2 regions of the Aeromonas sp. CU5 genome follow, and region 2 is predicted to be linked to the other one. Evidence: riboswitches for the same ligand, from Rfam matches in the RefSeq annotation. Region 2 holds a riboswitch; the other holds the start of a gene.
The links. A riboswitch is a leader RNA that binds a small molecule or an ion and turns the genes downstream of it on or off. The one in region 2 is predicted to bind thiamine pyrophosphate.
Positions count from the first base shown of each region.

Region 1: linked by a shared signal. The riboswitch ahead of thiB (thiamine ABC transporter substrate binding subunit) and the one ahead of thiC (phosphomethylpyrimidine synthase ThiC) in region 2 are both predicted to bind thiamine pyrophosphate.

Region 1 covers NZ_CP023817.1:4,499,095-4,505,309, reverse strand. Annotated here, with positions in the region: gene leuC (3-isopropylmalate dehydratase large subunit) at 1-911, shown strand, start outside; gene leuD (3-isopropylmalate dehydratase small subunit) at 928-1,527, shown strand; gene CK911_RS20450 (hypothetical protein) at 1,645-2,574, shown strand; gene CK911_RS20445 (PilZ domain-containing protein) at 2,634-2,924, opposite strand; TPP riboswitch at 3,014-3,104, shown strand; gene thiB (thiamine ABC transporter substrate binding subunit) at 3,165-4,145, shown strand; gene thiP (thiamine/thiamine pyrophosphate ABC transporter permease) at 4,142-5,767, shown strand; gene thiQ (thiamine ABC transporter ATP-binding protein) at 5,848-6,215, shown strand, end outside.
Region 2 covers NZ_CP023817.1:4,204,598-4,210,812, reverse strand. Annotated here, with positions in the region: gene CK911_RS19050 (HesA/MoeB/ThiF family protein) at 1-578, opposite strand, end outside; gene thiE (thiamine phosphate synthase) at 568-2,211, opposite strand; gene thiC (phosphomethylpyrimidine synthase ThiC) at 2,208-4,214, opposite strand; TPP riboswitch at 4,495-4,607, opposite strand; gene CK911_RS19035 (MerR family transcriptional regulator) at 4,685-5,200, opposite strand; gene CK911_RS19030 (hypothetical protein) at 5,257-5,742, opposite strand; gene CK911_RS19025 (hypothetical protein) at 5,829-6,215, opposite strand, start outside.

The sequences.
Region 1 (6,215 bases), 290 kb from region 2:
CCAACACCATGCGCATTTCAGTCAACGGCAAGCTGGCCGAGGGCATCAGCGCCAAGGACGTGGTGCTGGCCATCATAGGCCGGGTCGGCCATGCCGGTGGTACCGGCTACGTGGTGGAGTTCGCTGGCGAGGCCATTGCAGGCCTCTCCATGGAAGGGCGGATGACGGTGTGCAACATGGCCATCGAGCTCGGCGCCAAGGCGGGGATGATTGCCCCCGACCAGACCACCATCGACTACATTCGCGGCAAGGAGTTTGCCCCCAAGGGCGAAGCACTGGAGCAGGCCATCGCCTACTGGCAGAGCCTCAAGAGTGACGAAGGTGCCCACTTCGATGCCGAAGTGGTGCTGGACGCCGCCGATATTGCCCCGCAAGTCACCTGGGGTACCAACCCGGGTCAGGTGATTGCCGTCAATGAGCCGATTCCGGCACCGGAATCCTTCAGCGATCTGATGGAGCAGCAGTCCGCCCGCAAGGCACTCGCCTACATGGATTTGCAACCGGGCCAGAAGCTCTCCGATGTCGCCATCGACAAGGTGTTTATCGGATCGTGCACCAACAGCCGCATCGAGGATCTGCGCGCTGCCGCCGCCATCGCCCGCGGTCGCAAGGTGGCCGCAGGTGTGCAGGCGCTGGTGGTGCCTGGCTCCGAGCAGGTGAAGGCACAGGCCGAAGCCGAGGGTCTCGACAAGATCTTCATCGAAGCAGGCTTTGAGTGGCGCCTTCCTGGCTGCTCCATGTGTCTGGCGATGAACAACGACCGGCTGCAACCGGGGGAGCGCTGCGCCTCCACCAGCAACCGCAACTTCGAAGGGCGTCAGGGCCGCGCCGGCCGCACCCATCTGGTGAGCCCGGCCATGGCCGCCGCCGCCGCCGTCACCGGCCGCTTCGCCGACATTCGCGCGCTGTAATTACGAGGAGAACAAGATGACAGGCTTCAAGCAACATAAAGGGATCGTCGTGCCCCTCGACAGCGCCAACGTCGACACCGACGCCATCATTCCCAAGCAGTTTTTGCAGAAGGTAAACCGCATCGGTTTTGGCAAGCACCTGTTCCACGACTGGCGCTTTCTGGACGATGCCGGTCAGCAGCCCAACCCCGAGTTTGTGCTCAACCAGCCGCAATTCGCCGGTGCCAGCATCCTGCTGGCTCGCGAGAACTTCGGCTGCGGCTCGAGCCGCGAGCACGCCCCCTGGGCACTGGCCGACTACGGCTTCAAGACCGTCATTGCCCCGAGCTTTGCCGACATCTTCTACGGCAACGCCATCAACAACGGCATGGTGCCGGTACGCCTGAAGGAAGAGGAGATCAACGCCCTGTTCCAGCTGGTCGCTACCAAGCCGGGCATCGAGATTGAAGTGGATCTGGAAGCCAATCAGGTGCGCGCCGGTGAGCGCAGCTTCGGTTTCGAGATCGACGAGTTCCGCCGTTACTGCCTGCTCAACGGGCTGGATGCCATCGGCCTGACCCTGCAACACGAAGCCGCCATCAGTGCCTTTGAGGCGAAGCAGCCAAACTGGATTTAACGCACCAGTTGCAAAAAAACGAGTAGAATCAACAGGGAGCTTCGGCTCCCTGTTTTACTGTCCGCTACGCTTCCCACTTTGGGCCACCGGAACTGGCCCGTGCCACAGGAAAGGATGATGAAGAGACCGACGGCAATCCCTCTGCTCTGTGCCCTGCTGCTAACCCTGCCCGTGGGCGCCAGCCAAACCAGCTTCAACAACAGCCTCGGCCAGATCAACGTCGGCTGGCGGGATAGCGAAGGCAAGCCCCAGCAGCTCACCTACCGGCTGGAACAGGGCAAGCTGCCGCCCCTTATCGCCTATCGCCCGGCCAGAATGCAGGAGGAGGTGTTGCAGGTATTGCTGCGGGAGGTGCGCCAGAACTACCCCGAGGTACAGTTCACCCTCACCCGCCCCACGCTGGAGCTGCATCTGAAAAGTCGCAATCAGGATAAAGCGCGTGAAGCGATGGCCTGGCTGGAATCACAGCGCAGCAAAGAGGAGTTGGCGTGGCTGACCGAGCACTACTTCCAGTACTTCACAACCCCTGACGGACAACTGGCGGTCAAGCAAGATCATCCGCGCATCGCGCTGGAGAGCCGCAGCACCTTGGCACCGCTGGTGGGTCAACTCAAACAGCAGGGAAGCACCGAAACGGAAGCTCGCCAGAAGACGGTGGCCCATATGCTGACCTTTATCCAGAGCATCCCCTACCAGCAGCTGGATAATCTCAATGGACGGCAAGGCAAGGGGTTTCTCGCTCCTCGCCAGGTGTTGGAACAGAATCGGGGCGATTGCGACAGCAAGGTGGCCCTGATGGCCGCCATGCTGGCCCAACTCTTTCCCGAGCTGAAACAGGCCATGGTGTTCGTCCCCGGCCACGCCCTGCTGGCCGTTGACCTGCCTGCCAAACCGGGGGATGCCACCATCAGCTGGCAAGGGCAATCCTATCTGCTGCTCGAGCCCACAGGCCCCGCCACCTTGCCCGCCGGCCAAATAGCATCGACCAGCAAAACGCTGGTCGATAGTAAACAAATCAGTGTGCAACCGGTTAAAGCCAACAAGTGAGCCTGTCTATCTCAGGCTCACACTGTGACCCATGACGACCGATTGATTAGCGCGCTGACTCAAGCCACGGGTAAAAACTCTATCGCCAACAGCAAGCCATCATCCTCGTCCAGCACCCGAATGATGCGGGCCTGCGCCTCGAAAGGGGGCAGCAGGTTGTTGTGCGTGGCCAGGCTAACCCGGATCGGCAAATTGATGTCAAGCTGGTGTTCAGATACCGCAATCCCCATGCCGTTGGCACTGAGATCCCGGCAGACCCCCTCCAGCACCTGCTGTTGCTGATAAACAGTGACCGGAGCATTGATAACCATGCGCGCAAAGGCACGCCTTTCCTTGGTATTGGTAAGCACGCGAACATCCTCTGTTGGGTGGGCGTCATCTCAGGGGTATTGCACAATTGTGCTGGTCTACCCAAAAGAACGTTAATACAATGCGGTGCGTTTCTCAAACGGGGTGCGGTTTACCGCTGAGATTATACCCGTGAACCTGATCCAGATAATGCTGGCGGAGGAATTTGAGGCATGGCGCTCATTTTTTGCGCCCTCACCCGCTGGCACCTCATTATTAACAAGTAATAGGGAGTGCCACCAATGAAAACCCTGCTGCTGGTCACCACCGGCCTGCTGTCGGCCAATGCGTTCGCCGCCAACACCCTCACCGTCTACACCTACAGCTCCTTCACTGCCGAGTGGGGCCCGGGCCCCAAGATCAAGCAAGCCTTCGAGAAAGAGTGCGGCTGCACCCTCAATCTGGTTTCCCTCGAAGATGGGGTAGCCATCCTCAACCGGCTGCGGCTGGAGGGCAAACACAGCAAGGCCGATCTGGTGCTGGGGCTCGATGATGCACTCATCAGCGAAGCCAAGCAGAGCGGCTTGTTCGCGCCCCATCCCACTAACCTCGACGGCATCAAGGTGCCGGGTGGCTGGCAGGATAAGACCTTCGTCCCCTACGACTACGGCTACTTCGCCTTTGTTTATGACAAGGAGAAGCTCAAGCAGCCACCCAAGAGCCTGAAAGAGCTGGTGGAGCGACCTGACCTCAAGGTGATCTATCAGGATCCCCGCACCTCTACCCCGGGACAAGGGCTGATGCTGTGGATGAAGTCAGTCTACGGCGACAAGGCACCTGCCGCCTGGGCCGAACTGGCCAAGAAGACGGTCACCGTCACCAAGGGGTGGTCCGAGGCCTATGGCATGTTCCTCGATGGCGAAGCGGACATGGTGCTCTCCTACACCACCTCCCCCGCTTACCACCTGATTGGCGAGAACAAGCCCCAGTATCAGGCTGCCGCCTTCTCAGAGGGTCACTACCGTCAGGTAGAAGTGGCCGCCAAGCTGAACAGTGCCACTCAGGGCAAGCTGGCCGATCAGTTCCTGCAATTTATGGTGAGCCCCGCCTTCCAGAACGAGATCCCTACCGGCAACTGGATGTATCCGGTGATCGACACCCAACTGCCCAAGGGCTTCGAGCAGATGATCACCGTAGCCAAGCCGCTCGCCTTCAGCAGCGATGAGGTGGCCGCCAATCGCAAAGGGTGGATCCGCGAGTGGCTACAAGCCGTCACCCAGTGAGCCGTCACGCCCTGAAACTACAGACTCGTCCCCTCTGGTGGCTGCCGGGCAGCGCAGCCACCCTGTTGATCCTGTTGTTGTCCCTCGGGCCACTCGCGGCCCTGTTGTGGCAGGCCGGTTCGCTGGCGCCACGCACCCTGCTCGCAGATCCTTATCTGCGCCATGTGCTGGGCTTCAGTCTGGGGCAGGCACTGCTCTCCACCCTGCTCAGTCTCGGGCTGGCCATTCCGGTGGCCCGCGCGCTGGCGCGGCGGCGCTTCATCGGTCGTACCCTGCTGATCAAGTTGTTTGGCCTCTCGCTGGTACTGCCAGTCATCATCGCCATCTTCGGCATAGTGGCGGTACACGGCAAACAAGGGTGGCTGCCGCAACTGTTGCGCTCACTGGGGCTGGATCCCGGCAACTACCTCTACGGCCTGTTCGGCATCCTGCTGGCCCACGTCTTCTTCAACATGCCACTGGCGGCCCGCCTGATGCTGCAGAGCCTAGAGAGCATCCCCGAATCGAGCTGGCGCCTTGCCAGCCAACTCGGCATGCGCTCGTCCCACATCTTCCGATTGCTGGAGTGGCCGCTTATTCGCGGCATATTGCCGGGACTGGCCAGCCTCATCTTCATGCTCTGTTTCACCAGCTTCACCACCGTGCTGGCGCTAGGGGGCGGGCCGAAATCCACCACGCTGGAGGTGGCCGTCTATCAGGCACTGCGCTTTGACTTCGATCTCGCCACCGCGGGCGGACTGGCGCTGGTGCAGCTGATCCTGACCGCCGCCCTGCTCGCCCTGCAACACAAGCTGCAGAGCACCCCGGCCAGTCGGGTGACACCGCGCCGCCCCTGCTTGCGGCCGGATCGCCATCAGCCAGGCACAGCCGTGGTGGATCTGCTTTCGCTCTGTATCGGGCTCGCCATCTTTCTGCCGCCGCTGCTGGCGATTGTGGTGGCCGGCCTCCACCCCGGCCTGCTGACGGCGCTCACCTCCAGCAAGCTGTGGCAGGCGAGCGGCCAGTCGCTGCTGATTGCGCTGGCGGCCGGCACCCTTGCAACCCTGCTTGGCAGCGGCCTGTTGCTCACCAGCCGTCACCTCAAGGTGCGCACCCGCCAGCGGCGCGCTGCGGCCATGTGGGAGGCCAGCGGCTCGATGATCCTGATGATCCCGGCGGTGGTGCTATCCACCGGTCTCTTCATCCTGTTTATGCCGTTCACCGATGTCTTCGCCCTCGGCCCTTGGCTGGTGGTGCTGGTAAACGCTCTGATGGCGCTGCCCTATGTGCTGCGCACCCTCTCAGCCCCCATGCAGCTGGTGGTACGCCAGTACGACCGGCTGGCCGACAGTCTGGGGGTACGCGGCCTGCATCGCCTGCGACTGGTGGAGTGGCCACTGCTGCGCCGCCCGCTGGCACTGGCGATGGCGCTGTCGATGATCCTCTCGCTGGGGGATCTCGGAGCCATCGCCATGTTTGGCAGTCAGGAGCTCACCACCCTGCCCTGGCTGCTCTATCAACAGCTCGGCAGCTACCGGCTGACCGACGCGGCCGCCACCGCCCTGCTGCTGCTCACACTCTGTTTCTCCCTGTTCTGGCTGGTTGAACGGGGTCTTGGAGGAAAAAATGGCGAGCATCATTGAGATACAAAACGCCTTGCGGCCCTGCGCTAGCGTTTCTGCGGCAGTTCTCGCTAGTCAAACGGACCCTTTGAGGAGGAAAAATGCTGAACATTGATATGCTTGCGACCAGCTACCCCGACTGGCGCGTCAGCTTCAGCGCGACCCTGCCCAAGGGAGAGATCACCGCGCTGATCGGCCCAAGCGGCGCGGGCAAATCTACCCTGCTCGGGATGATCGCCGGCTTCGTGCCGGTGGAATCAGGCCGCCTCAGTTTCGATGGTGAAGATCTGCTGCCGCTGGGCCCCGCCGAACGACCAGTCACCACCCTGTTTCAGGATCACAACCTGTTCCTCCACCTCTCGGTGTTCGACAATATCGCCATCGGCCTGCATCCGGGTCTGCGCCTGAGTGCCGCCCAGCGGGCACAGGTGATCGATGCTGCCGGGCGGGTCGGCCTTGGCGAGATGCT
Region 2 (6,215 bases):
CTGGTTTCGCAGCTCTGGATGAGCTTTGTATCCTGCGGATAGAGGCAGGCGTAGCAGGCGTGCTCCGGGCTGGTGCGCGCCATCAGCTGCCCCTGCCAGCCCACCGCGGCGGCGGAGATCCAGAGCTTGCCCTGCTTCACGCAGGCGGCGTTGATGGCATGGCGGGTAGGGAGGTTGTCGCAGCAATCGATCACCAGATCTACCTCGGCCACAAACTCTGGCAGACTGGCGGCATCAAGTCGCTGGTTGATGGCAATCAGCTCCACCAGCGGGTTGTGGGCGGCCAAACGCTCGCGGGCCAGCTCGGCCTTGGAGTGGTTGACCGCCTCGCTATCGAACAGGATCTGGCGCGGCAAGTTGCTGGAATCGACGGTATCACCATCGACCAGCCACAAGGTGCCCACCCCGGCCCCAGCCAGATAGAGGGCGAGCGGCGAGCCAAGCCCGCCCAAGCCCACGATCAGCACGGACTTATCCTTGAGCCGCGCCTGCCCAGCCTCCCCCACTTCCGCCAGCATCAGCTGGCGGCCGTATCTCAGATACTCTTTGTCACTAAGAGACGCCTCATCAGAGCGCATGTTCTACCTCCCTTATGGCAGAAGCCGAGTGCGGCTCATCCCCCGCCCCCACGGCAGCGAGCAGCCGCTCGGTCGCCCCCTGCCAATCGCTACTTCCGGTAATGGCCGAGACCAGCGCGATGCTGCCGACCCCGCTTGCCTTGACCGCCGTCACCCGATCCTCACTGATGCCGCCAATGGCCACCGTCGGCCACTCCGCCATCAGGGCGCGATAGCGATGCAGCCGCACCAGTCCCTGTGGGCGCGAAGGCATCGCCTTGGTGTTGGTCGGGAAGATATGGCCGAGCGCGATATAGGAGGGGGCCAGCTCGCGGGCCCGCATCAGCTCGAAGTAGCCGTGGGTGGAGATGCCAAGGCGCAGCCCGGCCCCCTGAATGGCGGCGAGATCGGCGGTCTCCATATCCTCCTGCCCCAGATGCACGCCCCAGGCACCCGCCTCGATGGCCCGCTGCCAGTAGTCGTTGATAAAGAGCCGCGCCCCATGACGGCGACCGAGCGCTACCGCATCACGAATGGCCGGCGCCACCTCTGCGGCAGGTAGATTCTTGATCCGCAGCTGGATGGTCTTGACCCCCTGCCCCAGCAGGCGGCGCAGCCACTTGACCGAATCGACCACCGGATAGAGACCGAGGTTGTGTTCGGTCGGCGCAAAAGGGCCATCCGGCAGGCGGGCGCAGCTCGCTTCCATCCCTTCAACAGAAAAGAGCCCGAAGCGGCGATCGAGGGTTGAACCCGCCAGCACGGCGCGGGGGAAGTGGGCAAGACTGGTCGGCCAGCCGAGATGGGCGATGGGGCCGGGGCCTGCGCCCACCCCCTGCGCCGCCGCCAGCCCCTGTTGCAGGTAGGCACGCGCCAGGGTGATGGCGTCCTCCACCGGATAATCCTGCGCCACCACGGCGGCGATGGCGCTGGCGTAGCAGCAACCGGTGCCGTGGCCGTGGCGGGTGTCGAGGCGCGGCGCCGCCAGCCAGAATTCGCGGGTCTCGTCCTGGTAGTAGTCGAGGCAGAGATCGCCGCTCCACTCAAGATGACCACCCTTGACCAGCACGGCGCGAGCGCCGAGTTCGCGCAGCCGCGCGGCACCCGCCCGCACCAGCGCGGGGCTGGTCGCGGGAATACCGGTCAGCGCTTCCAGCTCGGGGCCGTTGGGGGTAATAAGGGAGAGGCGCGGCAGCAGTTGTTCGCGCACCGCCGCCAGCATATTGGGCTCCGCCATCGGGGTGCCGGTGCTGGCGATGGCCACCGGGTCGTAGACTACAAAGGGGGCCTCGATAGTTGCCAGTCGGCGGGCCAATACCTCCACATGGAGCCGGGTCGGCAGCAGGCCGATCTTGATGGCGGCGGGCGGCAGATCGACGCCAAGGGCATCGAACTGGGCGGTGAAGGTCTGCATCAGCACAGGGTCGACCATCTTCACCGCCACCGAGTTCTGGGCGGTAATGGCGGAGATAACCGAGCAGCCGTGCACGCCGAGGTCGTGCAATGTGTGCAAGTCGGCCTGAATGCCGGCGCCGCCGCCGGAGTCGGAACCGGCGATGGTCCACACTCTCATTTTGAGATCACTACCCAAGGGTCGCGAGTCCGTCACGGGCGACAGGTCGGCGGGGCTGACAGCCCCGCTTGCGCTGCTCACGCCTCCTCCCCTGCGGCCTGTTTCAGCGCCGCCGCCTGATGGTAGATCTCGCCGCCGGTCTCCTTGAAGGTTTCCGCCATGCGGGCCATGCCGCTCTCCACCTCGGCCCCCACCCGCTCCTGCTGACCGTCCATGCCAACCAGCTTGATCTCCACGGCCTCAAGCTTGGCGGCATTCAGTTCGGCGGTGTAGGCGCGCACGTCCTGGGTGATCTTCATGGAGCAGAACTTGGGCCCGCACATGGAGCAGAAGTGGGCCACCTTGCCGGACTCCTGCGGCAGTGTCTCGTCGTGGTAGGCACGGGCGGTATCGGGATCCAGCGCCAGATTGAACTGATCCTCCCAGCGGAACTCGAAGCGCGCCTTGGACATGGCGTTGTCGCGGATCTGGGCCCCCGGGTGCCCCTTGGCCAGATCGGCGGCGTGGGCGGCGATCTTGTAGGTAATAAGCCCCTGCTTCACATCCTCCTTGTTGGGCAGGCCCAGATGCTCCTTGGGGGTGACGTAGCAGAGCATGGCGCAGCCGTACCAGCCGATCAGCGCCGCGCCGATACCGGAGGTGAAGTGATCGTAACCGGGCGCGATATCGGTGGTGAGCGGGCCAAGGGTGTAGAACGGCGCCTCGTGACAGTGCTCCAGCTGCTCGGTCATGTTGCGCTCGATCATGTGCATCGGCACGTGACCCGGCCCCTCGATCATCACCTGCACGTCGTACTCCCACGCGATCTTGGTCAGCTCGCCCAGGGTGCGCAGCTCGGCGAACTGGGCCTCGTCGTTGGCGTCATAGACGGAGCCCGGACGCAGACCGTCACCAAGGGACAGCGCCACGTCATAGGCGGCGCAGATCTCGCAGATCTCGCGAAAGTGCTGATAGAGGAAGTTCTCCTTGTGGTGGGACAGGCACCACTTGGCCATGATGCTGCCGCCGCGCGACACGATGCCGGTGAGGCGCTTGGCGGTCATGGGCACGAAGCGCAGCAGGACGCCGGCATGGATGGTGAAGTAGTCCACCCCCTGCTCGGCCTGCTCCAGCAGAGTGTCGCGGAACAGCTCCCAGGTGAGGTCTTCGGCGATGCCGTTGGTCTTTTCCAGCGCCTGATAGATGGGCACGGTACCGATGGGCACCGGGCTGTTGCGCAGGATCCACTCGCGGGTCTCGTGAATGTAGCGACCGGTGGAGAGATCCATCACGGTGTCGGCGCCCCAGCGGGTCGACCAGACCAGCTTCTCCACCTCCTCTTCGATGCTGGAGGTGACCGCCGAGTTGCCGATGTTGGCGTTGATCTTCACCAGAAAATTGCGGCCGATGATCATCGGCTCCGCTTCCGGGTGGTTGATGTTGCTGGGGATGATGGCGCGGCCGGCGGCCACCTCATCGCGCACAAATTCGGGGGTGATGTTCTGGGGCAAACGGGCACCAAAATCGCGGCCCGGATGCTGGGTGCGCAACAGTTCAGAGCGCACCCGCTCGCGCCCCATGTTCTCGCGAATGGCGATAAATTCCATCTCGGGGGTGACGATACCGGCCCGGGCGTAGTGGAGCTGGGTGACCCGGCGGCCCGGCTTGGCGCGGCGCGGTTTCGGCAGATGCTCGAAGCGCAGGTGATCCAGCCCCTCGTCGGCCAGACGCTCCTGAGTGAAGGTGGAGCTGAGCCCCGACAGCTCGTCAGTGTCATCGCGCTCCAGCACCCAGTTCTCCCGCAGGCGCGGCAGGCCACGGCGCACGTCGATGGCGACCCCCTCCTCCCCGTAACGGCCCGAGGTGTCATAGACCGGCACCGGCTCGTTGGGCTCGAACCGGGGATCTTCCTTGGTGCCGCCGACGAAGGTGTCGGCCAGCTGGATCTCCCGCAGGGGTACCCAAATATCGGCGCGGGAGCCTTCGATAAAGATGCGCCGGGAGTTGGGATGAGCCATCCCCTTGAGGCTGTCGATAAAGGCCTGAGCGCTGGAGCGCTGCTCGCGGCGGCTGGATTTGGCGGTATCAGATACAGAAGTAGACATAGCAAAACTCACATTAACTGGTTGAAGTTATGGGTGTTTGCTTGTCTGGAGTTCGAGGAGAAGATGAACTTGCGGCGGGGTGTTTATCTCGGGAGGGAGTGCGCGCGGGATGGATCTCCGCGCTGCTGTTCTGCCGCTTTCCGCTCTCTGCACGCTGTGGGCAAGGCGCCCCACGTGCTGGAAAACCGGACGGGACAGACTCCCTCCTGTGCGCCCTGACCCATCAAGGGTGATCCCTTCGATGAGCGGAAGAGGCTTGTTCCTCCCCCGGCGCGGTAACCCGCAAGTTACCCTTGTTCCCTTCGCAGGTTTTAACCTGATCAGGTTCCACGGATCCCGAATTAACGGTCTCAGCTTCGCGTCGTTCGACGGTCAGCACTCCGACAAGATGGCGCCAGTATAAGGGGGAAAATTTAAAGCACAAGCCGTTAACAATCCGGGTCAACGGCCGGTGCTGTGGTCAGACGGGGTTACTCACCGCGCGACCAGGTGCGGATCGCGGCGATCTCCGCAGCGGGGATCTGCAGGGATTCGAGGAATTCCTGATGGGCCTGTGGCTCCATCTTCTCGAACTGGATATGCCAGTTGCGCATCATCTCTTCGGTCATGCCTGCGGCCTGCATGATGGCAACCCAGCGTGCCTTGTCTACCATGGGGATCTCCTCGTGTGTCTGTTGGCGATAGAGGATGATGGCCCTTTGTTGACGCCTCAACTCGGCGATCTCCTGCTCCAGTCGCAACAGGTGACTATCGAGGCAGGAGTGGCTCTCCTGCCGTGCCGCCAGCAGGGTGCCGATCTCTTCGAGCGGCAGCCCCATGGCGCGAAAACTGGCGATCTGCCGCCCCCGTTCCAGCTCGGCCTCGCCATAGCGGCGATAGCCGTTCTCCCCGCGCAGGGCGGGAAGCAGCAGACCGAGGCGTTCGTAATAGAGCAGGGTGGTGCGGCTCAGGCCCAGTTCTCTGGCCAGCCGGGTAATCGTCAACATAGGGGTTCCTTCATCCAACGGGCAGAGGATAAACCCGCCTATTGTAGACGGGTCAACTACTCCTCCGGATTGACGACAAGGATTTCGCTTAAGCGGCCCTGTTCGTCGCGGATCAGCACCAGCTCACTCCCGGCATGCAGATCGGCGGCCGAACCGTTGACCCAGCGCACCAGCGGATTGAGTGGCACAGTGCCCAGGGTTGCCAGCGTGAGCTGCCGGTCATCGAAGGATTGCAGGCGATCTTGCGCCCGCTGCCAGGGCAGATTGACCAGCGGGGCTCTGGCGGCCAGCAGCTCAATCCGGGTGGCAACGCCATCGGCCACCAGCAGGGCGAGCTGGTCGCCGGGTTTGAGTGGCTGTGGCCAAATCTCCCCCTGCCGCCAGACGGCGGCACTGCCCTGCTCCACTTCGGCCCCCTGAAATTGCAGGCGGATGCCGTCGCTGCGCTCCAGCTCCACCAGCCACAATTCGTCGGCTCCCGCCTGCGCCGCCCAGAGCGGCATTCCCAGCATCCATGCACACCACTTTCTCGATTGTTCCATCTTCGTTCGTCCCTGAACAAAAAGCCCATGCTGGACAAGCATGGGCTTCATTCGGGAGCATTTCTAATCGGAACGCAGAGATCGGATCAGTCATCCTCGCGGCAACGGCTCAGGCGCATGCCGTCAAACTTGCACTCCAGCTCCAGCCAGCGCCCTTCGAACGGCGCCAGACTGTTGTCCGAGGTGGTGTAGCCCCAGATCCGCCCCCCTTCGACAGGCCCTTCCAGATCCATCTCGTCCTTGTCATCTTCGTCGAGGGCTTCGACCTTGCGCACATAGCGCACGCCGTTCTCCACCACCCCCTTCATCTCGACCCAGGTACCGCCGAGATCATCCTCGTTGAGCCAATCCTTGAAGCGGGTCTGGTCGTCGATCACGAACGGCATGCCGTTGACCATCAACTGGCCAAGCTGCCAGGTGGTGCGGCCGGTCAGTTTGAATTCGGTCGCCTGTGCGGTGCCAAGTGGCAACAA